3 regions of the Streptomyces sp. NPDC005496 genome follow, and region 2 is predicted to be linked to each of the others. Evidence: riboswitches for the same ligand, from Rfam matches in the RefSeq annotation. Region 2 holds a riboswitch; each other region holds the start of a gene.

The links. A riboswitch is a leader RNA that binds a small molecule or an ion and turns the genes downstream of it on or off. The one in region 2 is predicted to bind cyclic di-AMP.
Region 1: linked by a shared signal. The riboswitch ahead of ACFYQQ_RS19095 (M23 family metallopeptidase) and the one ahead of ACFYQQ_RS04155 (M23 family metallopeptidase) in region 2 are both predicted to bind cyclic di-AMP.
Region 3: linked by a shared signal. The riboswitch ahead of ACFYQQ_RS12145 (NlpC/P60 family protein) and the one ahead of ACFYQQ_RS04155 (M23 family metallopeptidase) in region 2 are both predicted to bind cyclic di-AMP.

What each region holds. Positions count from the first base shown of each region.
Region 1 covers NZ_JBIAJQ010000005.1:666,742-676,348, forward strand. The annotation lists gene ACFYQQ_RS19080 (alginate lyase family protein) at 1-1,123, shown strand, start outside; tRNA gene ACFYQQ_RS19085 (tRNA-Met) at 1,217-1,290, shown strand; gene ACFYQQ_RS19090 (PP2C family protein-serine/threonine phosphatase) at 1,434-2,771, shown strand; cyclic di-AMP (ydaO/yuaA leader) riboswitch at 3,027-3,184, shown strand; gene ACFYQQ_RS19095 (M23 family metallopeptidase) at 3,196-4,245, shown strand; gene ACFYQQ_RS19100 (aldo/keto reductase) at 4,302-5,246, shown strand; gene ACFYQQ_RS19105 (PrsW family intramembrane metalloprotease) at 5,502-6,851, opposite strand; gene trmB (tRNA (guanosine(46)-N7)-methyltransferase TrmB) at 6,917-7,783, opposite strand; gene lhgO (L-2-hydroxyglutarate oxidase) at 7,912-9,123, opposite strand; gene ACFYQQ_RS19120 (MFS transporter) at 9,232-9,607, opposite strand, start outside.
Region 2 covers NZ_JBIAJQ010000001.1:913,444-923,050, forward strand. The annotation lists gene ACFYQQ_RS04140 (GNAT family N-acetyltransferase) at 1-1,389, opposite strand, end outside; gene ACFYQQ_RS04145 (HPr family phosphocarrier protein) at 1,595-1,876, shown strand; gene ACFYQQ_RS04150 (GntR family transcriptional regulator) at 2,141-2,836, opposite strand; gene ACFYQQ_RS04155 (M23 family metallopeptidase) at 3,022-3,786, opposite strand; cyclic di-AMP (ydaO/yuaA leader) riboswitch at 3,799-3,961, opposite strand; gene ACFYQQ_RS04160 (M16 family metallopeptidase) at 4,206-5,594, opposite strand; gene ACFYQQ_RS04165 (pitrilysin family protein) at 5,591-6,949, opposite strand; gene ACFYQQ_RS04170 (DNA topoisomerase IV subunit A) at 7,432-9,607, shown strand, end outside.
Region 3 covers NZ_JBIAJQ010000003.1:782,727-792,333, forward strand. The annotation lists gene pcrA (DNA helicase PcrA) at 1-1,858, opposite strand, end outside; cyclic di-AMP (ydaO/yuaA leader) riboswitch at 2,347-2,504, shown strand; gene ACFYQQ_RS12145 (NlpC/P60 family protein) at 2,512-3,669, shown strand; gene ACFYQQ_RS12150 (hypothetical protein) at 3,857-4,210, opposite strand; gene ACFYQQ_RS12155 (NlpC/P60 family protein) at 4,755-5,834, shown strand; gene ACFYQQ_RS12160 (hypothetical protein) at 5,983-6,612, shown strand; gene ACFYQQ_RS12165 (response regulator transcription factor) at 6,753-7,532, opposite strand; gene ACFYQQ_RS12170 (PspC domain-containing protein) at 7,529-8,863, opposite strand; gene ACFYQQ_RS12175 (PspC domain-containing protein) at 9,006-9,607, shown strand, end outside.

The DNA.
Region 1 (9,607 bases), on a different contig from region 2:
CTCGGCGGTGCGGGCGCGGCCCGAGGACGGGGCGTTCGAGCACCCCGGAGTGCTGGTCAGCCGGGAGCAGCTGGACAACGTGCGGCGGCACGTGGACCAGGGCGAGCAGCCGTGGGTGAGCGCGTTCCTCGGCATGCGGGACAGCCGCTACGGGTCGTACAAGTGGCAGGCCAAGCCGTACGCGACCGTGGCGTGCCCGCCCGACACCCGGGCCGGGAGCGGCTGCGTCGAGGAGCGTGAGGACGCCATCGCGGCGTACACCCAGGCCCTGTTGTGGAGCGTCACCGGCCGGCCGGAGCACGCGGCCAAGGCGATCGAGATCATGGACGCCTGGTCGGACCGGGTGCGGCGGCACACCGAGGCCAACGCCGGGCTGCAGACCGCCTGGGCGGGATCGACCTGGGCCCGCGCCGGGGAGATCGTGCGGCACACGAAGGCCCACTGGCCGGCGGCGGGCGTCGAGCGGTTCCGGCGCATGCTGCGGACGGTGTACCAGCCCGAAGTCACCAAGCCGGTCCCGGACTTCAACGGCAACTGGGACCTCGTCATGACCGACGCCGCCATCGGCATCGCCGTCTTCCTCGACGACCACCGGGCCTTCGACGCCGCGCTCGCGCGCTTCCGGCAGCGCGTCCCCGCCTACTTCTACCTGCGTCAGGACGGGCAGCTGCCGATGGCCCCGGCGGGCGGCACGGTGGACACCCCGCAGAAGATGACGACGTACTGGTTCGGGCAGAAGCGCTACACGGACGGGGTCGCGCAGGAGACCTGCCGCAACTTCAAGCACGTGGGGTACGCGCTCGCCGCCACCGCCCACATCGCCGAGACCGCCTGGCACCAGGGCGTCGACCTGTACCGCGAGGTCGAGGACCGGCTGCGCGCGGCGCTCACCTTCCACGCCCGCTACCAGCTGGGCGAGACGCCGCCCGGCTGGCTGTGCGGCGGCAAGGTCGACCGCGACATGGGGCCCGACATGGAGGTCGCCCTCAACCACCTGGAGGGCCGGCTCGACGTCCGCGTCCCGGCCGCCCGCAAGCTCGTCGAACGGACCCGGCCCGCCGGAACGGACGATCTGTTCGTGTCCTGGGAGACCCTGACCCACGCCGGGAACCCGGCCGCCTGACCCCCGGCAGGAGCCGAATTCGCAGGTCGCGGGGGTGGCCGGGTGCAGGCGTGCGTCCGCGCCCCCGCCGATGGCGTACACTGGTCTCAACGACGCGGGGTGGAGCAGCTCGGTAGCTCGCTGGGCTCATAACCCAGAGGTCGCAGGTTCAAATCCTGTCCCCGCTACTGAAGGCCCAGGGCCGGAACTCGGATCATCGAGTTCCGGCCCTGAGTCGTTTCCCGGGCCGGGCCCGCCGGCGCTCCCATCGGTGTCATCCGGTCGGTCCACACCGGTCGCCGCCCGCCCCCGTGGCGGGAAGCCTGGACGGGTGGGGCAGCGAGGTGGCGCGCGACGGCCGGAGGAACCGGGGTCCGGCGGGGCCGGCGGCCGGTTCTCCGACGCCGACGACCGGGCCGCGCCAGACCCCCGTGACCGCGTGCCCGGCGGCGGGCCGGACCTCGGAGCGGGCCTCGTGGACGGCGGCCGGAAACCGCTTCCCGGAGGGCGCGAACGGGCCGGGGGACGGCTGCCCGGCGATCCGGTGCCCGATCCCGGACTGGGCGTCCCGTCACCGCCCGCCCCGGAGCGGCCCGCCCGCCGGATCTCGTACGCGCGCACCGTGGTGCGCGCCCTGCCCGCGCTGCTGATCGTCGCCGGGGTCCTCTACGACTACCTCACCCCGTCGCAGTTCACGGCCGCCCCCTTCTTCACGGCCGCGCCCCTGGTCGCCGCGCCGCTGCTCTCGCTGCGCGGCACGGTCCTCACCGGCCTCGCCACGGTCGCCGCCGTCCTCGCCGTGCACATCGACCTCGGGATCGTCGCGCACGCGGAGGCGGTCACCGAGCTGGTCACCGTGGCGACGGTCACCGTCCTCGCCGTGCTCATCAACATGCTCGTCCGCCGCACCGACCGGCGGCTCGCCTCCGCCCGCGAGATCGCCGAGGCCGCCCAGCGCGCCGTGGTGCCGCGCCCGGAGGAACGGATCGGCGGCCTGGAGGTCGCGGCGCGCTACGAGGCGGCGCAGGCCGACGCGTTCATCGGCGGCGACCTGTACGCGGTGCAGGACTCCCCGTACGGGGTGCGGCTGGTCGTCGGGGACGTGCGGGGCAAGGGAATGGGCGCGGTGACGGCCGTCGCCGTCGTCATCGGGGCGTTCCGTGAGGCGGCCGAGCACGAGCCGACGCTGGAGGCGGTCGCCCAGCGGCTGGAACGGGCGCTGGCGCGCGAGGGGACGCGGCGCGACGGGCTGGACGCCTTCGAGGGGTTCACCACCGCCGTTCTCGCGGAGGTCCCGCACGGGGACGGCTTCGTGCGCGTCGTCAACCGCGGCCATCCCCCGCCGCTGCTCCTGCACGCGGACGGCACCCTGCGCACGCTGGAGGGGCCGGACTCCGCGCTGCCGCTCGGGATGGGCGAGCTGGGCACCTGGCCCGACCGTGCCGCCGTGGTGCCGTTCCCGGGCGGGGCGACGCTCCTCGTCTACACGGACGGGCTGTCGGAGGCGCGCGACCCGGAGGGCCGCTTCTACGACCCCGCGGCCCGTCTCGCGGGACGGGTCTTCCGCGACCCGGACGCGCTACTCGACACCCTCATCAAGGACGTGCACCGGCACACGGGAGACGGGACGACGGACGATCTGGCGCTGCTGGCCGTACGGCGGCCGTGAGTCACCGGGGCGGGAGAAGGGGCCGAGGTCACCGCGAGTGATCGAGTAGCACCGCTGCGCATAACAACTGACGAACCGTCAGCGAAAATGAGGTTTAGCCCGCAGGGTCAACTCGCCCGGTTTTCACCGCCCGTGACCCGTAAGTCCGTGACGAAGACGTTAATGATCAGTCGGAACAGCTTGGAATACGGGACCCGAGTCTATTAACGTTCGATAACGCAGCGCGGTCGTCCCAGCCGTCACAAGAGATGGCTCCGTGCGCACGCGCCGAATCCCGCAAGGGAACCGGGGAACCACCAACTTGGGGTGAATCGAGCGTCTTCCGCGGTGCGGTGCACCCTGGTCGACGCGCGTAGGAGACCTTCCTGCTCCGAACCCGTCAGCTAACCCGGTAGGCGAGAAGGAAGGAAAGGAGCGCGCCCACGTGGCGTCCAACCGGCCTGCCCAGTCAACCTCGTTCGCGCCGAGTGACCAGCAGAGCAACACCTTCGGCTACGGCCGCGGCAACGACGAGGGCCCCTGGGAGGAGTGGAATCCCACCGAGGATTCCGTCCGTCCCGTCCGTGGCCGGCACCGCGTCTCCAAGCAGCGCGGCGGAGGACTCGCCCGCAGCTCCACCGTCCTCGGCGTAGGCGTCATCGCCGCCGTCGGCGCGGGCGGCATGGCCACCGCGCAGAGCGGCAAGCCGCCGGTGTCCATCTCGATGCCCGACCTGTCATCGGTCGCCGACTCGGCCAAGGGCCTGATATCGGACGGCTCCGACGCCGGCACACCGAAGGGCTCGGCCACCCCGCTCACCACCGCGGGACTGACCAACTCGGACACCGCGCGAGGCACCACCGACGCGGGCGAGGCCCTGCGCGCCCGCATCATGCAGCAGGCCGAGTCGCAGCAGGACCAGGTCGACCTCAAGGCCGCCGAGGCGGCTCAGGCCGCCGCCGTGAAGAAGGCCGCCGAGGAAGCCGCCAAGACCCAGGACGAGGCCGAGGCCAAGGCCGCAGCCGCCAAGAAGAAGGCGGAGCAGGAGGCCAAGGAGAAGGCCGAGGCGGAGCGCCTCGCGGAGCTCGCCAAGAGCTACGCGCTGCCGACCTCCTCGTACACGCTCACCTCGCGCTTCGGTGACTCCGGCTCCATGTGGTCCTCCGGCTACCACACCGGCCTCGACTTCGCGGCGCCCACCGGCACGCTGATCAAGGCCGTGCACACCGGAACCATCACCGAGGCGGGCTGGGCCGGTTCGTACGGCTACCGCACCATCCTCACCCTGGAGGACGGCACCGAGGTCTGGTTCTGCCACCAGTCGTCCATCAGCGTCAGCGTGGGCCAGAAGGTCGCCACCGGTGACGTCATCGGACGGGTGGGCGCGACCGGCAACGTGACCGGGCCGCACCTGCACATGGAGGTCCACGCGGGCGGCGCCGCCACCGGCATCGACCCGATGGCGTGGCTGCAGAGCAAGGGCCTCAACCCGTAGGTCCGCCGGCCGGGCTCGCGGAATAGGCGGTACCGCGGACGATGTTGAAATCGTCCATGACTTCTCTCCGCAAGCTCGGCCCGTCAGACCTCGAGGTCTTCCCGCTCGCCCTCGGCGGCAACGTCTTCGGCTGGACCGCCGACGAGGCGCAGTCCTTCGCCGTGCTGGACGCCTACGCGGCGGCCGGCGGCAACTTCGTGGACACCGCGGACACCTACTCCTCGTGGGCTCCCGGCAACGAGGGCGGCGAGTCGGAGACCGTCATCGGCCGGTGGTTCGCCGCGCGCGGCAACCGTTCCGACATCGTCCTCGCGACCAAGGCCGGCGCGCACCCCGCGTACAAGGGGCTGGCGCCCGACACCCTCAGGGCCGCCGCCGACGCCTCGCTGCGCCGGCTGGGCACGGACTACATCGACCTGTACTACACGCACTACGACGACCCCTCGGTCCCCGTCGAGGACATCATCGGCACGCTCGACGAACTGGTGCGGGCCGGCAAGGTGCGCGCCGTCGCGGCCTCCAACATCTCGCCCGAACGGCTCCAGGAGTCCCTGGAGTTCTCCGACCGCGAGGGCCTGGTCCGCTACGTCGCCGTCCAGCCGCACTACAACCTCGTCTCCCGCCGCACCTACGAGGGCCCGCTCCAGGAGATCGCCTCCCGCTCCGGCCTCGCCGCCGTCCCGTACTACGCCCTGGCCTCCGGCTTCCTCACCGGCAAGTACCGCCCGGGTACGACGGTCGACTCGGCGCGGGCCGCCGGCGCGGGCAAGCACCTGGAGACCGAGCGCGGGACGCGGGTGCTGGCCGCGCTCGACGAGATCGCCGGGTCCCGGGGCGTCCCGCAGGCCACGGTCGCCCTGGCCTGGCTCGCCGACCGGCCGACGGTGGCGGCGCCGCTCGCCTCCGCCCGGACGGTCGAGCAGCTCCCGGCGCTCCTCGGGGTGGCCGACCTGACCCTGACGGACGCGGAGCTGGCCACGCTGACGCAGGCGTCCGCCTAGGGCCTGTCGTTTGGATCAGGCCGGTGTCGCGGGGTCTGGTGCGCACATCTGCGGCGTTGTCGTCGGTCGCCGACTCCCCCACTCTCGGCTCCGCTCGAGCGGGGGGACCCCCATCGCTTCGACTCCCTCCTCCGCCTTGCAGCTGCACGCACCAGACCCCGCTCGGGTCGGCCGGGACGAACCGTCTGTCACGGCCGACCTGATCCAAACGACAGGCCCTAGACAGGTCCCGCCGGTCGCTCCGCCCCGGTCGCGCTACGAGCGGTACGGGTTGTACGCGCCGTAGGGGTCGTGGCCCGGGTGGGGCGCCGGGTACGCCGACGGGGGGCCGGCGTACGGGTGGACGGGCGGCGGCGCGTACAGCGGTGGCCAGGGCGGTACGACCGCGGGGGCGGACGCCCGGGCCGCGTACGCGAGGGAGGGCCGGGCTACCTCCCGGCGCCGCCACAGCTCGTGCAGCAGCTCCCTCTCCCGTACGACGAAGTCGGCGCTCGCGCGGCCGGCGCGCCCGCGGTGCCGCAGGAACGCCAGCGAGGTCGCGTAGGACTCGTACTCGGCGACCGACCGGGCGGCGGCCTTGCCGAAATGGTGAGCGGCGTAGTCGCGAGCCAAACGCCGCGCCCGCATGGACCCCAGGACGAACGGCTCGGGCGCCGTCAGCCAGCCCGCCACGGCGTACGCGGGCAGCTCCGCGCGCACGGTGCGCAGTTCCCGCTGGCGCGTCCATATGACCAGCCAGGTGAGCAGGCCGAACGCGGGGACCATGAAGGCCGCGTAGACCGCGAAGAAGCCGTACTCGCCGAAGGACGAGGAGCCGTTCCACACCGCGTGCATGCCCATGGCCAGCAGCAGTCCGGACAGCGGCAGCAGCACCCGGCGCAGGCGCTGGCGGTCCGCGGACAGCGCGGCGATGCCGAAGCCGATGCCGGTGAGGACGGTGAACAGCGGGTGCGCGAACGGGGACATCACCACGCGCACGAAGAAGGTCGCCGCGGTCACCGACGCCAGGCCCCGGCCGCCGTTGAGCTGGTCGGTGCCGAAGGCGTTGCCGAGGTAGAGGATGTTCTCGGTGAAGGCGAAGCCGGTGGCGGTCACCCCGGCTATGACGACCCCGTCGACGATCCCGGTGAAGTCCCGTCTGCGGAACAGGAAGACCAGCAGCACGGCGGCCGCCTTCGCGGACTCCTCCACCACGGGCGCTATGACGGTGGCACCGAGCGTGTCGGCGCCGGACGGGTCAGCGGTCGCTGTCGCTATCCACCGGGTCGCGAAACTGTTGGCGACGATCGCTATCAGCGCCGCCGCGCAGGCGCCCCAGGCGAAGGCGAAGAGCAGGTTCCGCCAGGGGCCCGGTTCGACGCGGTCCAGCCAGCGGAACGCGGCCAGCAGGAGCGGGACCGGCAGCACGGCGAGGCCGAGGCCCACCAGGAAGCCCTGGGTGCCGGTCTGCCGGCGGACCAGCGCGAGGATGACCAGTCCGGAGAGCGCGAGCAGGGTGACCAGGGCGCCGTAACGCACCCATCTGTGCTGCCACCAGTGCGCATGCCGCAGCGCACCGTCGGCCGAGCCGGTGGGGTACGTCGGGTACGGAGGAAAGGTGGCCACGGCATCGACCCTAACGAGGGAGGGGCGCTGCCCGCGACGGCACCCGGTGGGGGCCGTGCGGTGCCTCAGTCGCCGGCGGGGGGTTGGTCAGCGTGTTCCTCTTGGCGTTCGTTCCGGTCCTCGGCCCGGTGCTCCGCACGGCGGAACAGCAGGTCGTGCACCACATGGCCCTTGTCCAGTCCCTGGCCCTCGAAACGGGTCAGCGGACGGAAGCCGGGACGCGGCGCGTAACCGCCGTCCGGCTGGGTGTTCTCGAAGTCCGGGTGCGCGGTCAGCACGTCGAGCATCTGCTCGGCGTACGGTTCCCAGTCGGTCGCGCAGTGGAGGACGGCGCCGGGCTTCAGACGGGTCGCGGCCAGGGTCAGGAATTCCGGCTGGATGATGCGGCGCTTGTGGTGGCGCTTCTTCGGCCACGGGTCCGGGAAGTAGACGCGCAGTCCGTCGAGGGTGTCCGGTCCGAGCATCTCGCGGAGCAGGATGATCGCGTCGCCGTTGCCCACCCGGATGTTGGACAGCCCGTTCCGGTCGGCGAGATTGAGCAGGTTGCCCTGGCCGGGCGTGTGCACGTCGACGGCCAGGATGCCGGTGTCCGGGTCCGCGGCGGCCATCTGGGCGGTGGCCTCGCCCATCCCGAAGCCGATCTCCAGGACGACGGGGCCGTCGGTGCCGAAGAGCTCCGCGAGGTCGAGGGGGCGCCCGTCGATGTCCAGTCCCCACTTGGGCCACAGCCGCTGGAGCGCGTCCGCCTGGCCGGCCGTCACCCGGCTGCGCCGCGGCTGGAAGCTCCGGATCCGGCGCTCGAAGTGCGAACCGGCGGGATCGGGCTTCGGCCCGTCGGGGAAGCGGGGCTCGCCCTTGGCACGGGAAGGGCGCGGCGAGCCCTCGGCCGCGGAGGGCCGGGGCTCTTCGGAGGAGTTGAGGGAATCAGACACAGTGAGTCGATTTTACGGCGGACGGCTCCCGGCGCCTCCCGCCCCGGGGACGGGCCGCTCCCGGGCGGGCCGGGGAGGACGCGCCCGCGGGGCCGGGCGGGCACGGTCGCGGCCCGTTGCCGGGAGGGTCAGGGCTGGGACAGCGCCTTGAGGGCTCTGCGGGCGATCTCCCGGCCGATCGGGAGGGAGGCCGTGGCGGCCGGCGACGGCGCGTTCAGCACGTGGACCGTCCGGGGGCGCTCCTGGATGAGGAAGTCGTCCACCAGCGTCCCGTCCCGCAGGACCGCCTGGGCGCGGACGCCCGCCGGGGCCGGTATCAGGTCGTCCGGGGTGACCGCGGGCAGCAGTCGCCGGACGGCCTCGGTGAACGCCGCCTTCGACACCGAGCGGCGCAGCTCCCCGGCCCCGTACCGCCAGTGGCGGCGTCCGATCCGCCAGGAGCCCGGCCAGGCCAGGGTCGCCGCCAGCTCGCGCGGGTGGACCGTGCCCCAGCCGTACCCCTCGCGGGCCAGCGCGGGGACCGCGTTCGGGCCGATGTGCACGCCCGCGTCGATGCCCCGGGTCAGATGCACCCCGAGGAAGGGGAACGCCGGGTCCGGCACCGGGTACACCAGTCCGCGCACCAGCTCCGGGCGGGCCAGCGTGTAGTACTCGCCACGGAACGGGACGATCCGCATCCCCGGGTCGTCCCCGGCGAGGCGGGCGATCTCGTCGCAGTGCAGCCCCGCGCAGTTGACCAGCACGCGCGCGCGGACGATCCGGCCGTCGGCCGTCCGGACGGCGACGCCGAGGTCGGGGCGCCGGTCGACGCGCTCGACCCGCGCGCCGTAGTGGATCTCGGCGCCGGAGGACTCCGCGAGCCGGCGGGCCACGGCCACGTAGTCGCAGATCCCCGTCGTCCCGACGTGTATGGCGGCCAGTCCGCGGACCTCCGGCTCGTACTCCTCGATCTGGGCGGGGCCCAGCTCGCGGACCGCGATGCCGTTCTCCCGGCCGCGCTGGACGAGGGCGTGCAGGCGGGGCAGCTCGGCCTTGTCGGTGGCGACGATCAGCTTGCCGGTGACGCTGTGCGCGATGCCGTACTCGGCGCAGAACTTCGTCATCTCGGCGGCGCCCCGGACCGCGTAGCGCGCCTTCATGGAGCCGGGGCGGTAGTACACCCCGCTGTGGATGACCCCGCTGTTGCGGCCCGTCTGGTGACGGGCGGGGCCCTGCTCCTTCTCCAGCACCATCACATGCGTGCCCGGTGCGGCGCGCGAGATCGCGTACGCGGCCGACAGACCGACGATCCCGCCGCCGGTCACCAGCACGTCGCAGTCGTATGCAACCCGTTGCCGCACCCGCTTCACCTCCCGGCTTCGATAGTGCACTGCGCCACTGACAATGCCCTCAAACCCGGATCGCGCTCCCCGTGCCCGCGGGTGCGCAGGAGCGGCGGGACCGCGAGGCTACGCGGGAGCCATCAGCAACGGCCGCGCCCGCTCCCGCAGCTCCACCACGCGCGGTTCGTCCCCGTACGGCTCCAGGCGGTGCAGCAGGTCCTTCACGTACTCGGTGGTGCGGGCCGAGGAGATGCGCCCGGCGACCTCGACCGCCCGCACGCCCTGCTCGCAGGCCGCGTCCAGGTTGCCCGACTCGAGCTCGGCGACCGCCGACACCACCAGCCGCAGCCCGTGGGAGCGTACGAACTCCTCCGTCGGCTTCGACAGCGCCTGCTCCGTGAAGCGGCGGACCTGGCGCGGGGCCTTCAGGTCGCGGTAGCACTCGGCCGCGTCGGCGGCGAAGCGGTCGTACGAGTAGAAGCCGAGCCAGGACGGGTCGTGA
Region 2 (9,607 bases):
GACCAGCGGCTTCGCCGCCGCGGTCCGCCGGGCGAGCCGGGTGAACTTGCGGGGGTTGCCGATGGACTCCAGGTACATCAGGGCGACGTCGGTGTCCGGGTCGTCGTACCAGTACTGGAGCACGTCGTTGCCGGACACGTCCGCACGGTTGCCGGACGAGACGAACGTCGACACGCCCGTGACGCCCGTGACGCCGCCGCCGCGCCGGTGCAGCCGGGACAGCAGCGCGATGCCGATCGCCCCCGACTGGGCGAACAAGCCGATCCGGCCGGCGCGCGGCATCTCCGGCGCGAGGGAGGCGTTGAGGCGCACCCGGGGGGAGGTGTTGATGACCCCGAAGGCGTTGGGCCCGATGATGCGCATGCCGTACGTACGGGCCTGGCGGACCAGCTCGCGCTGGCGCTCGCGTCCCTCGGGACCGCTCTCCGCGTATCCGGCGGAGACCACGACGAGTCCCTGCACGCCGTGCACGCCGCACTCGGCGACGATCTCGGGCACCTGTTCCACGGGGACGGCGACGACCGCCAGGTCGACGGGCTCGGCGATCTCCCGGACGGAGCGGTGGGCCGGGACGCCGGCCAGCTCCTTCTCCTCGAACGCCCGGTTCACCGCGTACAGGCGGCCGGTGAAGCCGGCGTCGCGCAGGTTGTCCAGGACGCTGCGGCCGACTCCCCCGGGGGTGCGGCCCGCTCCGATCACGGCCACCGAGCCCGGCGCGAGCAGCCGCTGCACGGACCGCGCCTCGGCCCGCTGCTCCCGCGCCCACTGGACGGCGCGTGAGCGGTCCGTCGGCTCCAGGTCGAACTCCAGCCGGACGACGCCGTCCTCGAAGCTGCGCTTCTGCTGGTAGCCGGCGTCCGTGAACACCTTGATCATCTTGCTGTTGGCCGGCAGCACCTCGGCGGCGAACCTGCGGATGCCGCGCTCCCTGGCCACCGCCGCGATGTGTTCGAGGAGGGCCGAGGCGACGCCGCGCCCCTGGTGGGCGTCCTGGACGAGGAAGGCGACCTCGGCCTCGTCGGAGACGGGGGGCGCCTGTCCGCCGTCGGGGCCGGCGGGCGCCGGGTGGGAGGAGGCGGGCAGTCCGTCGGGGGTGATGCGGTCGTAGCGCACGGTGGCGATGAACTCGCCGCCGACGGTGGCCGCGAGTCCCACGCGGTCCACGAAGTCGTGGTGCGTGAAGCGGCGGACGTCCTTGGCGGACAGGCGCGGGTAGGGCGCGAAGAAGCGGTAGTACTTCGACTCGTCCGAGACCTGCTCGTAGAAGCTGACCAGCCGCTCGGCGTCGTCGACCGTGATGGGCCGGATGCGCGCGGTGCCGCCGTCGCGCAGCACCACGTCGGCCTCCCAGTGGGCGGGGTACTCGTGCCGGTCCGACGACGTCTGCATGGGGCCCAGCGTACGGCGCGGGTCCGACACCGTCGCGGCGCAGGCCCGGGCGCGCGACACCCCTTGAGGGCAGGTCCGGCGGCGGCTTCGGGGGGCATCCTGGAGGCGGAGTCCGCCCGGGTCCCGTTCGCGGGCCGCCGGGACACGCTCCACCGTATGGGACACTGGTCTAGACAACCCTGAAACACTCGAAGGGCAGCATCACATGGCTGAGCGCCGCGTCAACGTCGGCTGGGCCGAGGGCCTCCACGCCCGCCCCGCCTCCATCTTCGTCCGGGCGGCCACGGCCTCCGGCGTCCCCGTGACGATCGCCAAGGCGGACGGCGACCCCGTCAACGCCGCGTCGATGCTCGCGGTCCTCGGCCTCGGCGCCCAGGGCGGCGAGGAGATCGTCCTGGCCTCCGACGCCGAGGGTGCGGACGCCGCGCTCGACCGTCTGGCCAAGCTGGTCTCCGAGGGTCTCGACGAGCTTCCCGAGACCGTCTGACCCCGCGGACACCCCGCATGCGGCGAAGCCGCGTCGAACCCGGACCGGGCCGACGCGGCTTCGCCGTTTTCCATGCCCGGACGGAAGCCCCCGCATCCGTCCGGGTCTTTTCCGTGCACCGCCCCCGACCATTTTCCGCTCCCGGCCCGAACACGGCGTCCGGAGCATGCGGAAAAAGCGCCCCCGTGAATTACCGGCGCACGGAAAAGAAGGCAGCGGAAATACTCCCCCGCCACATATCCCTCTTTGTATACGGCGCTTCTGTTAATGCCGCAGGCCCGACGTGTTTACGGGATGTTGCGAAGTCCTCACACGGTCCGCGAGGTCGCCCCGGCCGGGCGAGCGGAAGCGGTGCGCGGAGCCGGCGCGCTCGGTGTGCAGCGCGGTGATGGCGCGCGCCCGCTCACTGTCCCCGCGTGCGACGGCGTCCACGATGCCGCCGTGCTCGGCCCAGGACTCCGCGGGACTGGCAGGGGCGTCCACCGCGTACATCCAGGCGATCTTGTGCCGCAGCTGGGCGAGCGTCGACGTGAGCGCGGGGCTTCCGGACGCCTGCGCGAGCGTCTCGTGGAACCAGACCCCCAGGGACCGCAGATCCTCGCTGTGGCCCCTCCTGGCCCGCTCCTGCCCCAGCCTGACCAGTCCGCGCAGCACCTTGAGGTGGGCCTCGGTGCGGCGCTGCGCGGCCCGCGCGGCGCCCAGCGGCTCCAGCAGCATCCGCATCTCCAGGAGGTCGGCCGCCTCCTGCTCGGTGGGCTCGGCCACGCACGCGCCCGCGTGCCGCCGGGTGACGACGAAGCCCTCGGCCTCCAGGGTGCGCAGCGCCTCGCGCACCGGGACGCGCGAGACGCCGTAGCGGCGGGCGAGCAGTTCCTCGGTGAGCCGGCCGCCGCGCTCGTAGACACCCGCGACGATGTCGTCACGGATCGCCGTGCATACCGAGTGCGCCGGAATGCGCATGAGCGGACCTCCGCCTTAATCATCGCGAAACGCCGTCGATTGACGCCCGTTCAGTGACTCTATTGCAGCGGGACGGAATTTCCGACGGCGGACCGGAATCCATGGCTATTTTTTGGACAGAGGGCCGTTCGAAACGACGAAGGCCCCGGCTCACGGAGCCGGGGCCTTCGAAAGTCGTACGGGTGTCAGAGGCTGACGCCGTGCGAGCGCAGATACGAGACGGGGTCGAGGTCCGAGCCGTACTCGGCCGTCGTACGGGCCTCGAAGTGGAGGTGGGGTCCGGTGGTGTTGCCGGTGGACCCGGAGAGGGCTATCTGCTGTCCCGGGGTGACCGTCTGCCCCTCGGTGACGCTGATGGACGACAGGTGGCCGTACATGGTGTACGTGCCGTCGTGCATCTTGATGACGACCTGGTTGCCGTAGGCACCGCCCCAGCCGGTCGTGACGACGGTGCCCGCGCCGACGGCGTGGACGACGGTGCCCGACGCGGCGTGGAAGTCGACGCCGGTGTGGCTGCCGGAGGACCAGAGGCTGCCACCGGTCTTGTAGCCGGTGGAGACGTAGGAGCCTGCGATCGGCGCGACGAAGGTGTTGAGGAGCTTGCGCTCGGCGGCGCGGGCGGCGCGCGCCTTGGCCGCGCGCTCCTCCTTCACCTCGGCCAGAGCGCGCTGCCGCGCGGCCTCCTCGGCCTTCTTCAGCGCCGCGGCCTCTTCGGCGGCGTGCTGCTGGGCGGCGGCCTGCGCGTCGATCTGCTCGGCGACCGTGTCGCCGATCGTGATGGCCTGGGTGAGCCCGGTCTGCTGGACGGCGGTGTCCGCGGCGAACGCCGGGGCGGCCAGGGTTCCGATGACACCGGTGGTGGTGAGAGCCGCCACGCCCGCCGCACTCTTGGTGGTCCGCGTGATCCGGCTCGGACGACGATGCTTCCCGGTGGCACGGGTGAACGCCATGAAGGGGCTGGTCCTTTCCTTCCCTCTCGCCTACCGGGTTAGCTGACGGGTTCGGAGCAGGAAGGTCTCCTACGGGCCTCCTCCGCGAGGAAGGACGCCCGATTCACCCCAGGGACTGCGATGGGTCCCCGGCTCCCCTGGCTCGCGCCGTACGGGGACTCGGCGATGACTGTCCGGTGCCGCGGACGCGGCGCACTGCCTGACGAACAGCCGGATTGACGCTAAGGGGGGCGTCTTTCGATCGACAAACGGATCGCGGTTTTTGTAGTGCATGCCACAGGGCAGAAGGGCAACCACCTAGCAATACGGACATATTGAGGACGAAGTCGGGTAAGCGCGCGTGAAACCCCGGATGGACCATGGGTAAACGCGAGAACCCCGGCGACCTCTCGGTCACCGGGGTCCTTGTCCGCACGGTCCTACTCGGCTCGTACGACGCTGACTTCACCGATCCCGAGCGCCCTCACGGGCTCCGCGATCTGCGCGGCGTCGCCCACCAGGACGGTCACCAGCCGGTCCACCGGGAAGGCGTTCACGACCGCGGCGGTGGCCTCCACCGTGCCCGTGGCGGCGAGCTGCTGATAGAGGGTCGCCTGGTAGTCGTCCGGGAGGTGCTGCTCGACCTGGTCCGCGAGCGTGCTCGCGACCGCCGCCGCCGTCTCGAACTTGAGCGGGGCGACCCCCACGAGGTTCTGCACGGCCACGTCGCGCTCCGCGTCCGTCAGGCCCTCCGCGGCGAGCGTGCGCAGGACCTTCCAGAGGTCGTCCAGGGCGGGACCCGTGTTGGGCGTGTCGATGGAGCCGCTGATGGCGAGCATCGCGGCACCCGAGCCGTCCGGGGCCGAGCGCAGCACCTGGCCGAACGCCCGCACTCCGTAGGTGTAGCCCTTCTCCTCGCGCAGGACGCGGTCCAGGCGCGAGGTGAGCGTGCCGCCGAGGCAGTAGGTGCCGAGCACCTGGGCGGGCCACACGCGGTCGTGACGGTCGGCTCCGACGCGGCCGATGAGCAGCTGCGTCTGCACGGCACCGGGGCGGTCGACGATGATCACGCGGCCCCGGTCGTCCGCGGTCACCGGCGGCACCGGGCGCGGCTCGGCCGACGAGCCGGTCCACGCACCGAGGGTGTCCGCGAGCAGCGCGTCCAGGTCGATTCCGGTGAGGTCGCCGACGATGACGGCGGTGCCGGTGGCGGGGCGGACGTGCTTCTCGTAGAAGGCGCGTACGGCCGCCGCGTCGATCTTCTCGACCGTCGCCTCGCTGCCCTGGCGCGGACGCGACATGCGCGAGGTGGCCGGGAACAGCTCCTTGGAGAGCTCCTTGGCGGCACGGCGGGCCGGGTTGGCGGCCTCGTGCGGGATCTCGTCCAGCCGGTTGCGCACCAGCCGCTCGATCTCGCTGTCCGCGAACGCCGGTACCCGCAGCGCGTCGGAGAGCAGCCCGAGCGCCTTCTCCAGCCGGGAGACCGGGACTTCGAGGGACAGGCGGACGCCCGGGTGGTCGGCGTGCGAGTCGAGGGTGGCGCCGCAGCGCTCCAGCTCGGCGGCGAACTCCTCGGCGGAGTGCTTGTCGGTGCCCTCGGAGAACGCGCGCGCCATGATCGTGGCGACACCGTCGAGGCCCGCGGGCTCGGCCTCCAGGGGCGCGTCGACGAACACCTCGACGGCGACGACCTGCTGGCCGGGGCGGTGGCAGCGCAACAGCGTCAGGCCGTTGTCGAGCGTGCCGCGCTCGGGCGCCGGGAACGCCCACGGCTTGGCTTCGCCGGCCTGGGGCTGCGGGTGGAACTCCATGGTCGCGAGCTCGGTCACTTGGCCGACTCCTCGTCCTCGTCGGTGGCTTCGGCGGCCTGCGCCTCTTCGGCGGCGACGGGCTCGTAGACGAGCACCGCGCGGTTGTCGGGGCGCAGCCGGGCCTTGGCGACCTCCTGCACCTCCTGGGGGGTGACGGCGAGCACCCGCTGCACGGCGGTCAGGGCCAGCTGCGGGTCGCCGAACAGGACGGCGTAGCGGCACAGTTCGTCGGCGCGGCCGGCGACCGTGCTGAGCCGGTCCAGCCACTCGCGCTCCAACTGGGCCTGGGCGCGCTCCATCTCCTCGGCCGTGGGGCCCTCCTCGGCGAACCGGGCGAGCTCCTCGTCCACGGCCGCCTCGATGACCGGCACCTCGACGTCGCCGGACGTCTTCACGTCGAGCCAGCCCAGGGAGGGTGCCCCGGCGAGCCGCAGCAGGCCGAACCCGGCGGCGACGGCGGTACGGTCCCGGCGTACGAGCCGGTTGTAGAGGCGGGACGACTCGCCGCCGCCGAGGACGGTCAGCGCCACGTCGGCCGCGTCACACGCGCGTGTGCCGTCCTCCGGGAGGCGGTAGGCGGCCATCAGCGCGCGGGCCGGGACCTCCTCCTCGACTACCTCGCGCAGCTGCTCGCCGATGATGTCCGGCAGGGAGCCGTCGCGCGGTGCGGGCTTGCCGTCGTGCCCGGCGATGGAACCGAAGTACTTCTCGATCCAGACGAGCGTCTGCTCCGGGTCGATGTCCCCGACGACCGACAGCACCGCGTTGTTGGGCGCGTAGTAGGTGCGGAAGAACGCGCGGGCGTCCTCCAGGGTGGCCGCGTCCAGGTCCGCCATCGACCCGATCGGGGTGTGGTGGTAGGGGTGGCCCTCCGGGTACGCGAGGGCGGTCAGCTTCTCGAACGCGGTGCCGTAGGGCACGTTGTCGTAGCGCTGCCTGCGCTCGTTCTTGACGACGTCCCGCTGGTTCTCCATGGACTCCTCGTCCAGCGCGGCGAGGAGCGAGCCCATGCGGTCGGCCTCCAGCCAGAGGGCGAGCTCCAGCTGGTGGGCGGGCATGGTCTCGAAGTAGTTGGTGCGCTCGAAGCTCGTCGTGCCGTTCAGCGAGCCGCCCGCGCCCTGGACGAGCTCGAAGTGCCCGTTGCCCTTCACCTGGCCGGAGCCCTGGAACATCAGGTGCTCGAAGAGGTGGGCGAGGCCGGTACGGCCCTTGACCTCGTGGCGCGAGCCGACGTCGTACCAGAGGCACACCGCCGCGACCGGGGTCAGGTGGTCCTCGGAGAGCACCACGCGCAGGCCGTTGGCCAGGCGGTGCTCGGTCGCTGTCAGGCCGCCGGAGCCTGCCTCAGCTGTGGCCGTGTGACCCATGGGCATGTACGTCCCTTCGATCGCGGAAAACTGCAGAATTCCTGCCGGTCCTGCCACTGTATGCAAGCGCGCAGACGCCTGGCGAAGTTCCCGCACCTCGTACGCCCACAGCGAGACTTCCGTGACCCGCAGGCGGACCGGTGTGCGAGCCGAAGCCGCCGGTCGCCGCGGCGGACCCGGGCCGGGACGGACGGAGCGGTCCGGGACGGGACGGGACGGGAAGGTCCCGGCCGGTCGAGGGCGAGGGTCCGGAGACGCGGACGGGCGGGCCGGCGAGGGCAGGCCGGGAGGGCCGCGACGGAGGCCGGCCGGGGATCACGGTGGGGGCCGGTGCCCTGCGGCAAGCGGGCTCCGCGTGCCCGGCGGGGGCGGGTCCCCGGCCCCGCCCGGGGCCCTTAATGACGGGTCGTGGTCGGCGTTGTCAGTGCGGCGGTCCACAATGGTGCGCGTCAGATCCCGTTCATGTTGGTGAAGGAGCCGCAGCAGCGATGGCCCGCCGCAGCACGAAGACCCCGCCGCCCGACGACTTCGAGGAGCGGATCCTCGACATCGACGTCGTCGACGAGATGCAGGGCTCCTTCCTCGAGTACGCGTACTCGGTCATCTACTCGCGCGCCCTGCCGGACGCACGTGACGGACTCAAGCCCGTACACCGCCGCATCGTCTACCAGATGAACGAGATGGGCCTGCGCCCCGACCGCGGCTACGTGAAGTGCGCCCGCGTCGTCGGCGAGGTCATGGGTAAGCTCCACCCCCACGGCGACGCGTCGATCTACGACGCCCTCGTGCGGCTGGCGCAGCCCTTCTCCATGCGGCTCCCCCTGGTCGACGGCCACGGCAACTTCGGCTCCCTGGGCAACGACGACCCGCCCGCCGCCATGCGGTACACCGAGTGCCGGATGGCCGACGCCACGTCCCTGATGACGGAGTCGATCGACGAGAACACCGTCGACTTCGCCCCTAACTACGACGGGCAGGAGCAAGAGCCCGGCGTCCTCCCGGCGGCGTACCCGAACCTCCTGGTCAACGGCGCCTCCGGCATCGCCGTCGGCATGGCGACCAACATGCCGCCGCACAACCTCGGGGAGGTCATCGCGGCCGCCCGCCACCTGATCCGCCACCCGGGCGCCGACCTGGACACCCTGATGAAGTACGTCCCCGGCCCCGACCTGCCGACCGGCGGACGGATCGTCGGTCTCTCCGGGATCAGGGACGCGTACGAGACGGGCCGCGGCACCTTCAAGATCCGCGCCACGGTCGCCGTGGAGAACGTGACACCCCGCCGCAAGGGCCTCGTCGTCACCGAACTCCCCTTCACCGTGGGCCCCGAGAAGGTCATCGCCAAGATCAAGGACCTGGTCGGCGCGAAGAAGCTGCAGGGCATCGCCGACGTCAAGGACCTCACCGACCGCTCGCACGGCCTGCGCCTGGTCATCGAGATCAAGAACGGCTTCGTGCCCGAGGCCGTCCTCGAACAGCTCTACAAGCTGACGCCGATGGAGGAGTCCTTCGGCATCAACAACGTGGCTCTGGTCGACGGCCAGCCCCTCACCCTGGGCCTCAAGGAACTGCTCGAGGTCTACCTGGACCACCGCTTCGACGTCGTCCGCCGGCGCAGCGAGTTCCGGCGCACCAAGAAGCGCGACCGCCTGCACCTCGTCGACGGGCTCCTGATCGCCCTGATCGACATCGACGAGGTCATCCGGCTGATCCGCTCCAGCGACAACTCCGCCCAGGCCAAGGAGCGTCTGATCGGGCGCTTCTCGCTCAGCGACATCCAGACGCAGTACATCCTGGACACGCCGCTGCGCCGGCTCACCCGGTTCGACCGCATCGAGCTGGAGACCGAGCGCGACCGGCTGAACGGCGAGATCGACGAACTGACCGGCATCCTGGAGTCGGACGCGGAGCTGCGCAAGCTGGTCTCCGGTGAACTGGCCTCCGTGGCCAAGAAGTTCGGCACCGACCGGCGTACGGTGCTGCTGGCGTCCGCCGGTTCCCCGGCGGCCACCGTCCCCCTCCAGGTCGCGGACGACCCGTGCCGGGTCCTGCTGTCCTCCACGGGCCTGCTCGCCCGCACGGCGAACGGCGACCCCTTCTCCGAGGACACGGACGGCAAGCGCACCAAGCACGACGTGATCGTCTCCTCGGTGCCGGCGACGGCCCGGGGCGAGATCGGCGCGGTCACCTCCTCCGGCCGCCTGCTCCGCCTGAACGTCATCGACCTCCCGCAGCTGCCGGACTCGGCGACGGCGCCCAACCTCTCCGGGGGCGCACCGATCTCGGAGTTCCTGCCCTCCCTGGAGGCGGACGAGACGGTGGTCTGCCTGATGACGCTGGACGAGTCGTCACCGGGCCTCGCGATCGGCACGGCGCAGGGTGTCGTCAAGCGCGTCGTCCCGGACTACCCGTCGAACAAGGGCGAGCTGGAGGTCATCACGCTCAAGGACGGCGACCGCATCGTCGGAGCCGTCGAGCTGAGCACCGGCGACGAGGACCTGGTCTTCATCACCGACGACGCCCAGTTGCTGCGCTATCAGGCGGCGCAGGTCCGCCCGCAGGGCCGCCCCGCGGGCGGTATGACCGGCATCAAGCTCACCGAGGGCGCCAAGGTGATCTCGTTCACGGCGGTCGACCCCGCCGCGGACGCGGTGGTCTTCACGG
Region 3 (9,607 bases), on a different contig from region 2:
CGACCCGCTCCAGGAACTCGGAGAGGCTGCCCGCGGCCTCGCCCTCACCGGCCTCCTGCTCGAACTCCAGGGCGACGGCGGCGAGTTCCTGGAGGTTCTCGATGCGGGTCTCGTCCTGCGGGTCGGTCGAGGCCTGCAACTCGGCCAGGTAGCCGGTGCGTTCGAGGACGGCCTCCAGGACGGTGGCCGGACCGGCGCCGGACTCGACGACCGTCCGCAGGTCCTCCATCAGCGTGTTGAACCGCTTGACTGCGTTCGTCGAGCGGGCCGCCATGCCGTACGCCTCGTCGACGCGGCGCAGCGCCTGCGGGAAGCTGATCTTCTCCCGCTGGGCGAGGGCGTCGATCATGGCTTCCGCCCGGTCGCCGATGCCGCGCTTGGGCACGTTCATGATGCGGCGCAGCGGGACGGAGTCCTCCGGGTTCGACAGCACGCGCAGATACGCGAGGACGTCCCGGACCTCCTTGCGCTCGTAGAACCGGACGCCGCCGACGACCTTGTACGGCAGGCCGACGCGGATGAAGACCTCTTCGAAGACACGGGACTGGGCGTTCGTACGGTAGAAGACGGCGACGTCTCCCGCCTTGGCGTCGCCCGCGTCGGTGAGGCGGTCTATCTCGTCGGCGACGAACTGTGCCTCGTCGTGCTCCGTGTCGGCGACGTAGCCGGTGATGCGTGCGCCGGCGCCGGCGTTGGTCCACAGGTTCTTCGGGCGGCGGCTCTCGTTGCGCTCGATGACGGCGTTGGCGGCGCTCAGGATCGTCTGCGTGGAGCGGTAGTTCTGCTCCAGGAGGATCGTCGTCGCGTCCGGGTAGTCCTCCTCGAACTGGAGGATGTTGCGGATCGTCGCGCCGCGGAAGGCGTAGATCGACTGGTCGGCGTCACCGACGACGCACAGCTCGGCGGGCCCGAGGTCGCCCTCGGCGGGCGGCACGTCCACGGGGTGCTCGGCGGTGCCGACGAGCTCGCGGACGAGGGCGTACTGGGCGTGGTTCGTGTCCTGGTACTCGTCGACCAGCACGTGCCGGAAGCGGCGGTGGTAGTGCTCGGCGACGTCGGGGAAGGCGCGGAGCAGATTGACCGTCGTCATGATCAGGTCGTCGAAGTCGAGGGCGTTGGCCTCGCGCAGCCGCGACTGGTACATGGCGTAGGCCTGGGCGAGGGTCTTCTCGAAGCCGTCGGCGGCCTGGGCGGCGAAGTCCTCCTCGTCGATCAGCTCGTTCTTCAGGTTGCTGATCTTGGCGCTGAAGGACTTCGGCGGGAAGCGCTTCGGGTCGAGGTCCAGGTCGCGGCAGACCAGGGCCATGAGGCGCTTGGAGTCGGCGGCGTCGTAGATCGAGAAGGAGGAGGTGAAGCCGAGCCTCTTCGACTCGCGGCGCAGGATGCGGACGCAGGCGCTGTGGAAGGTCATCACCCACATCGCGTTGGCCCGCGGGCCGACGAGCTGCTCGACGCGCTCCTTCATCTCGCCCGCGGCCTTGTTCGTGAAGGTGATCGCGAGGATCTGGCCGGGGTGCACATGGCGCTCGCCCAGCAGGTACGCGATGCGGTGCGTGAGCACGCGGGTCTTGCCCGATCCGGCGCCTGCCACGATGAGCAGCGGGGAACCGGCGTGCACCACGGCCGCCCGCTGGTTCTCGTTCAGCCCGTCCAGCAGCGCCGCCGGGTCCACCGCGGGGCGCGCGGCGCCGTCGCGGTAGTACGCGTCCCTGCTCGGGGGCGCGTCGAAGCGGCCGCCGAACAGGTCGTCCGGGAGGTGCTCCGGCGTCCCGTCCTCGGGCGGCGGCGGGGGCTCTTCCTCGTGGGCCCCGGAGGGCTTGAGGTCCGCCAGGAAGCTGTCGTCAAAGAGGCTGCTCATCGCCTTCCGAGTCTAGGCCGCCCCACTGACACCCCGCGGCCACCTCGGGAACTCCGCCGCATTCCGGGACCGGCCCGCCGGTCACCGCCGCCCCGCTCCCCTCGTAGGCGCATCGCCCCCGCACCACTCGCCAGGCCCGCCGTCTTCCCGTACCCGGGCCGCCGCTTCGCCCCGTCGGGCAGCGTGCCGCTCCGTCCGGTGCCGCCCCCGCCGCCCGGCCGCTCTCGCCGTCCGGAACCACCCGGTCACCTGGGGTGACGGCCGGACGAGACGCACACCACGTCCGCCGAGGAAGGCGCACATGTCAGGACAATCAGTCGGAAAACGATCCGCGACGGCGGCGCGACCCGGTCCCCGCGAAAAAGGTCACGAAAACGTATCGGGCATATCGAACATCAACCTTCACAGAAGCCACACGCGTTGGCTAGCGTGCCGGTCAGGCCGCCCGACCCAACCGGCGAACGACGCCGGGCCGCGCGGCCTCCGCCGAGTCCGGCGCGCCCACGCGGCAACCGGAGCCGGGGACCCACCGACCTTGGGGTGAATCGGTCCGACCGCCTTGTCGGGCGCGGACCGTAGGGCAACCCTTCCGAACCACCCGCCCGAACCCGACAGCTAACTCGGTAGGCGGATCGTGGAAGGAGTCGCCTCTCTTGGCGTCGCATCGCAAATGGCGTCCTGCGGGAACGCGCGTAGCGGGTGTCCGGGCCCCGGGCCTCGCCACGGCGGCCCTCACGTCCGTGGCCCTGCTCTCGCAGACGGCGAACGCCGCGCCCTCGGCCGAACCCAGGCCGAGTCTCGAGGAAGTCCAGAAGAAGGTGGACGACCTCTACCACCAGGCCGAGACGGCCACCCAGAAGTACAACGCGGCCAAGGAGAAGAGCTCCAAGCAGCGCCAGCGCGTCGACACCCTGCTGGACGACGTGGCCAAGCGCACCGAGAAGCTCAACACGGCGCGCGAGGAGCTGGGTTCGTACGCCGCCGCCCAGTACCGCACCGGGGCCGCAGCCCCCGACACCGCGACCCTCCTGCTGGCGGACGACCCGCAGGACTACTTCGACCAGACCCAGCTCATGGGCCGTCTGACCAGCCGCCAGAAGGTGGCGGTGGACGACTACGTCACCGAGCAGGCGGCGACGGCGAAGAAGCGGGCGGAGGCCTCCGAGAGCCTGGAGAAGCTGACCACCTCGCAGCGGACGCTCAAGTCGACCAAGGCCGAGGTGCAGCGGAAGCTCGCCGACGCCCGCGGACTGCTCTCGAAGCTCACCGCCGAGGAGAAGGCGCGGCTCGCGGCGATCGAGGAGAAGAAGCGCGAGGAGGCCGACCGCAAGGCCGAGGAACTGGCCAGGCAGCAGGCCGCGCAGGAGGAGCGGAGCCGCGAGGAGACCGCCCAGCAGGACCAGGGCGACTCGGACGCCGGCGCGGGCGGCACGGCGGAGGACCCGGCGTACGCCACCACGGCCGACAAGGCCATCGCCTTCGCGCGGGCCCAGGTCGGCAAGCCGTACGTGTGGGGCGCGACCGGCCCGGACTCCTACGACTGCTCCGGTCTCACCCAGGCCGCCTGGAAGGCCGCGGGCGTCTCCCTGCCGCGCACCACCTGGGACCAGGTCGACGCGGGCACCACGGTCCCGCTCTCCGACATCAAGCCCGGTGACCTGGTCTTCTTCTACGACGACATCAGCCACGTCGGCCTGTACATCGGCAACGGCATGATGATCCACGCCCCGAAGCCGGGCGCGTACGTCCGCGAGGAGTCGATCTACTACGACGGCACCTCGTCGATCCACAGCGTGGTGCGCCCCGCGTAGGGGACGCCACCACGCCGGCACCCCCTCGCGTTCGTGTCCGGTACGGCCCCCGGGTCGCACCGGACACGGCCGCCGGGCCTGCCGATGACCATGGGGTCACGCCGGGCGCGGCCGTCGGGCCGGTCGGGGCGGTCGGGCCGGTCGGGCCGGTCGGGCCGGTCGCCCAGGGTTCCCCGGGCGGGCGCCGTCAGGTCCAGAGCACCGCGATGAAGATGTTCGCGACGGTCAGCAGGCCGACCGCGGCGAAGGCGCCCTTGTCGACCTTCTCCTCGTCGCGCTTCACGTAGACGAGCCCGAGGATCACGATCAGCAGGGCCAGCTTCACGCCGAGCTTGACGTTGTCGAGCGAGTTGTCGTCGGCTTGGTTGAGACCGACCAGCACGACTCCGGTGACCAGCATGGTGAGCGCGCCGTGCAGCATCGCGGGGACGAAGCGGGCCGTGCCCTGGCCCATCGCCTTCATCTGGGTGAGGAAGCCGCCGAGGAGCGCGGCGATGCCGATGATGTGCAGGCCGACGAAGAGATGGATGAGTACGTCCATGCGCCGGAGCCTAATCGGGGCCCCGCCGGCCGCCTCCACCAGCCCTCCCTCCGGCTCCGGTAGCCGTCTCCAGCGACCCGCTTCCGGCTCCGGCAGCCGTCCGGCCCCCCGGTCGGTCGCACCCCACGGGACCCACCCGCCGCAGTGTTCACCTCCGTCTCGGCGGTCACGCGACATCTCTCACGACCGCCCAGTGGGCTCATAGCACCAGGGTCTCGGGCCCCGTCGGAAAATCCCCGCTTCGGTCAGCACTCAGCGTCAAGCCGACGCCCACGGACCGGGAGCGCGGTCACATCCGGTCACCCGGCGGACCTCTCCCGCCACTTCCGCACATGGCGTCACCGGCCGCTCACGCTCAGGTTTAGCGTCCTCCCCCAGGTGACCGGCTCTCCACCGCCGCCCGGGCCAGGGGCGGCAACCGGTCGCTTCCGCCGAAAGGTCCGGCGGCGCCCCGCTCCCCCTGTGCGGGCCGTCGCCGGACGCGTCGCCGTGCCCCGCCGGGCGGCCGTGCGGAACGAGTCTTCGCGAAAGGATGTGTGCCCTCGTGGCATCGCACCGCAAGCCCAGACAACGCTCACTCGGCGGTCAGACGGCCCGCACCGCCGCCACCCTCGCCCTCGCGGGCGCGGCGACGGCCACCGCCTTCGAGGGGACGGGACACGCCGAACCGCAGCTCTCCCCGGCGCAGGTCAAGGCCAAGGTCGACAAGCTGTACCAGGAGGCGGAGGTCGCCACCGAGAAGTACAACGGGGCGAAGGAGAAGGCCGACAAGGGGGAGCGGCGGCTCAGGACGCTGCGCGACGAGGCGGCCCGCAGGACGGACCGCCTCAACTCGGCCCGGGACGCGCTGGGTTCGATCGCCACGGCGCAGTACCGCACCGGCGGCCTCGACCCCGCCGTGCAGCTCGCGCTGTCCGAGGACCCCGACCGGTACCTGGACGGGGCCGCCTTCGCCGAACGTGCGGGAAGCCGGCAGGCCGCGGCCGTGGCGCGCGTACGCAAGCAGCTGCGCGAGATCGAGCAGCTGCGGGGCGCCGCCCGCGTCGAGCTGACCTCCCTCAAGTCCCGGCAGGCCGAGCTCAAGCGGCAGAAGAAGACGGTCAACACGAAGCTGGGCGAGGCACGCCGGTTGCTGTCCCGGCTCACGGACGAGCAGCGGGCGCGGCTCTCGGCGGACGGCGGCGGCACCGGGCACGCCTCGCGGGCCGGCGCACGGGAGACGGCGGGCCTCCCGTCCGGCACCGGCACGAGTGCCACCCCGGCCAAGGCGCCCGGTTCCCGGGCGGCGGAGGCGGTCGCGTACGCCTATCAGAAGCTCGGCAGCCCCTACGTGTGGGGCGCCACCGGCCCCAACGCCTTCGACTGCTCGGGCCTCACCCAGGCCGCGTACCGCGCCGCGGGCGTGTCGCTGCCCCGCACGACGTACGCCCAGATCGGGGCCGGCCGGCGGGTCTCGCGCGCCGAACTCCAGCCGGGGGACCTCGTCTTCTTCTACTCGGGAATCAGCCATGTGGGCATCTACGTCGGAGGCGGCCGGATGATCCACGCCCCCAACCCGTCGGCGCCGGTACGACTGGCGCCGATCGACGAGATGCCGTTTGCGGGGGCTACGCGGGTGGTGTGAGGACCCCGTACGGCAGGCGGAGGATTCCGGCCGGACGCGGGTACGCGCTGATGGCATGGCCACGTTCGCGCGGTAGCGTCGACCGCAGACGCGCACCGTCCGTCGTGGTCCAGCGGCATCGCCGCCCGTCGCCGTCCGAGAGGTCCCGATGTCCCCTTCCCTGCTGCCGCTTCCGCCGCCCTGGCAGCTGCGGACCTGGCCGGACCGGTCGGCGCTGCTGGCCGACCGGGGGCGGGCCCTGGAGGAGTTGCGGGCGCGAAGCCTCGGGGTGCACCGGGTGCTGCTGCTGTGGCTGTTGTCGCTCGTGGCGATCATCGGGTGGGCGCTGCTGGTGCTGCCGCTCCAGCAGTTCGAGCAGGGTGATCCGACCCGCGTGGTGCTGGGGCCGATCTTCGCGATCCTCGGGCTCGCCTCGCTCGCCCCGCCCGTCGTCGCGGTCGCCGTGGCCGTCCGCCGCGACCGCCAGATCGAGCAACTCCTCGACGCCTGGCTGGTGTTGGACAGTCACCCGCCGACGGACGCCCGCCTGCGCTCCCCCGGCCTCAGCCTCTTCTGGCTGCTCTCGTCCACCGTCATGTGCGCGATCGGGCTGTGGGCGTCGCTCGCGGCGGTCTCAGGCGCCGAGCCGGGCCGCGACGCGCACAGCGACGTCGTCCTGGGGATGGGCATCGGGCTGATCCTGTGGCTGACGGGCCTGCTCGGGATCGCGAAGGCCGTACGCCACTACCGCTGGGTGCTACGGGTCCTGGGACCGGCGCCGGCCGCGACGCCCCGCTGACACCGCTCACCCCCGCCGACCCGGACGACCGGCGGGCCCCGACCGCCCTCGGCCCGCCGCAGCCCCGCGCCTTCCCCGGGTGCGGGCCCGCCGAGTACGGGCGCGTGACCACCGGGTACGGGCGCGAGAGGCCCGGTCGCTCACACCAGCCGGCGCGCCGTCGCCCAGCGGGTCAGCTCGTGCCGGTTCGACAGCTGGAGCTTCCTCAGCACCGCCGAGACATGGGACTCGACCGTCTTGACGGAGATGAACAGCTGCTTGGCGATCTCCTTGTACGCGTAGCCGCGGGCGATGAGGCGCAGGACCTCGCGCTCGCGCTGGGTGAGGCGGTCGAGGTCCTCGTCGACCGGCGGGGCGTCGGTCGAGGCGAAGGCGTCCAGGACGAACCCGGCCAGGCGGGGCGAGAAGACCGCGTCGCCGTCCTGGACCCGGAAGATGGAGTCCACCAGGTCGGTGCCGGTGATCGTCTTGGTGACGTAGCCCCGGGCGCCGCCGCGGATCACGCCGATCACGTCCTCCGCGGCGTCCGAGACCGAGAGCGCGAGGAAGCGCACCGGCTGCTCCGGGTCGGCCATCAACGGTGCGCAGCGGCGCAGCACTTCGACGCCTCCGCCGCCCGGCAGGTGGACGTCGAGGAGGACGACCTCGGGCCGGGTGGCCGTGATGACCGTGACCGCCTGGTCGACGTCGGCGGCCTCGCCGACCACCTCCACGCCGGTCCGCTCGGTCTCCCCGATCTCGGCCTGCACCCCCGTACGGAACATGCGGTGGTCGTCGACGAGCACGACCCGCGCCCGGCGCCCGCCCGCGGCCGGCCCGGCCGGTTCCGTGGGCTCGCCGGCCCCCGTGGCGCCCGCCTCGGCAGAACTTCCGGGTCCCGCGGGCCCCTTGGCCTCGTCCGGCCCGTTCACGTCGCTCATGACGTACTCTCCGCCCTCTCCATCTCCAGCTCGACCTCCGTGCCGCCGTCCGGCACCGCACGCAGCCGCGCCGTGCCGCCGTTGCGCTCCATGCGGCCGATGATCGATTCTCTGACGCCCATGCGGTCGGCGGGTATCGCGTCGAGGTCGAAGCCCGGGCCGCGGTCCCGCACGGACACGAAGACCGTCCTGCCCTCGACTTCGGCGAAGACCTGTACCGCGCCGCCGTCGCCACCGTACTTGGCGGCGTTCACCATCGCTTCCCGCGCGGCCTGCATCTGTGCGGCGAGGCCCTCGTCGAGCGGGCAGTCCCCGACGACGACGACCTCGATGGGGACGCCGTGCTTGTCCTCGACCTCCGCGGCGTTGCGCCGGACCGCCTCGGCGAGGGTGTCCGGTTCCTCCGCCTCGTCCTTGCCGGTGCCCTCCGGTTTGTAGAGCCAGGCGCGCAGGTCGCGCTCCTGGGCGCGGGCGAGCCGGCGGACCTCGCCCGCGTTCTCCGCGTTGCGCTGGATCAGGGTCAGGGTGTGCAGCACCGAGTCGTGGACGTGCGCGGCGACTTCCGCCCGCTCCTGGGCGCGGATGCGCATCAGGCGCTCCTCGGAGAGGTCCTGGGTCATGCGGACGAGATAGGGGCCCGCGAGGAGCGCTATGCCGACCAGGACGGCGAGCGCCGCCTGGAGGACGGAGCCGAGGTGGGCGGCGGAGCCCTGGAGCACGAATATGCCGGAGACGCCGGCGGTGACCAGCAGGACACCGGCGGCGGAGCGCAGCAGCGTCAGCGTGCGTCTGCGGCGGCCGACCTCCATCCAGCGGGCCCGGCGCGCGTTGTCCGCCTGGCGCCAGACCAGGGCGACACCGGCGCCGACGAGGACGGTCGGCCAGAGATACGCCTTGGCACCGCCGCCGAGATTCACGTTGCCGACGAAGACCAGGGCCACGACGACCATGAGCAGCAGCGCGACGATCTGGCCCCGGTCCGGCTTGCGGGCGACCAGTCTGCGCCGGCCGTCGGGCGCGGGCTCGGTGGTGACCGCAGGGGGGCGCCCGGCGTCGACGCCGCCGACTCCCAGCGGCACGAAGAACCAGAACGCCGCGTACAGCAGCGCGCCCAGGCCGTCCGCCATGAACAGGCCGACGAACATCAGCCGCAGCCACACGACAGGCAGCCCGAGATGCCCGGCGAGCCCCCGCGCCACGCCACCGAGCCAGCGTCCGTCGCTGCTGCGGTAGAGCTTGCGCGGCGGCCGCGGACCCTCGAGCGGGGCGAGTGGCACTGCTGCGGCTTCCGGCATGCCATCGATGTTCACACGCCCGGCGGACCGGGGCATCAGGGTCGGCCCCCGAGACTCCCCTGATCTTCGAAGGACCGGCGTCCGAACGCTTCCCCCCGGCCTCGTCAGGGACGATCTCAGGGTCGGGCCAGGGTCATCCCGACTCCCCTCACGGCCCCTCGCCCGTCACCATGGACCCATGACAGATCACCAGCACGCGGCGGCACCGGATCCCGGTCCGGGCCCGGGCGCCGGAGCGGCCGGCCCCGGCCCCGCCGGCGAGCCGCGCGCGCACGGGGCGCACGGAGGAGCGGCCCCGCCCGGCCCCCCGCACCGCTTCCGGCGCGACCGCCGGCAGAAGATGCTGGGCGGGGTGTGCGCCGGGCTCGGGCGGCAGTGCGAGATGGACCCGGTGATCTTCCGGATCGTGCTGGCGGTGCTCGCCGCGACCGGCGGCCTCGGCCTCATCTTCTACGGCTTCGTCTGGCTGTTCGTCCCGACCGACGACGACGAGGAGAACGAGGTACGCAAGCTGCTCACCGGCCGCGTCGACGGCCAGGCGCTGGCAGCGGTCCTCTTCGCCCTGGTCGGCTGCGGCGTCTTCCTCTCCATGCTGCACAACGGCGGGGTGCTCGCCTTCGCCGTGATACTGGCCATCCTGCTGGCGGGCGCCGGGTACTGGTCGCAGCAGCGCGGCGACCCCGATCCCGACCCGCTCGCCGCGCAGGCCGCGGCCGACGCCCCGCCCGAGGCCAAGGCGCCCCCGGTGCCGTACGCGTACCCGTCCTGGTGGCGCGACCC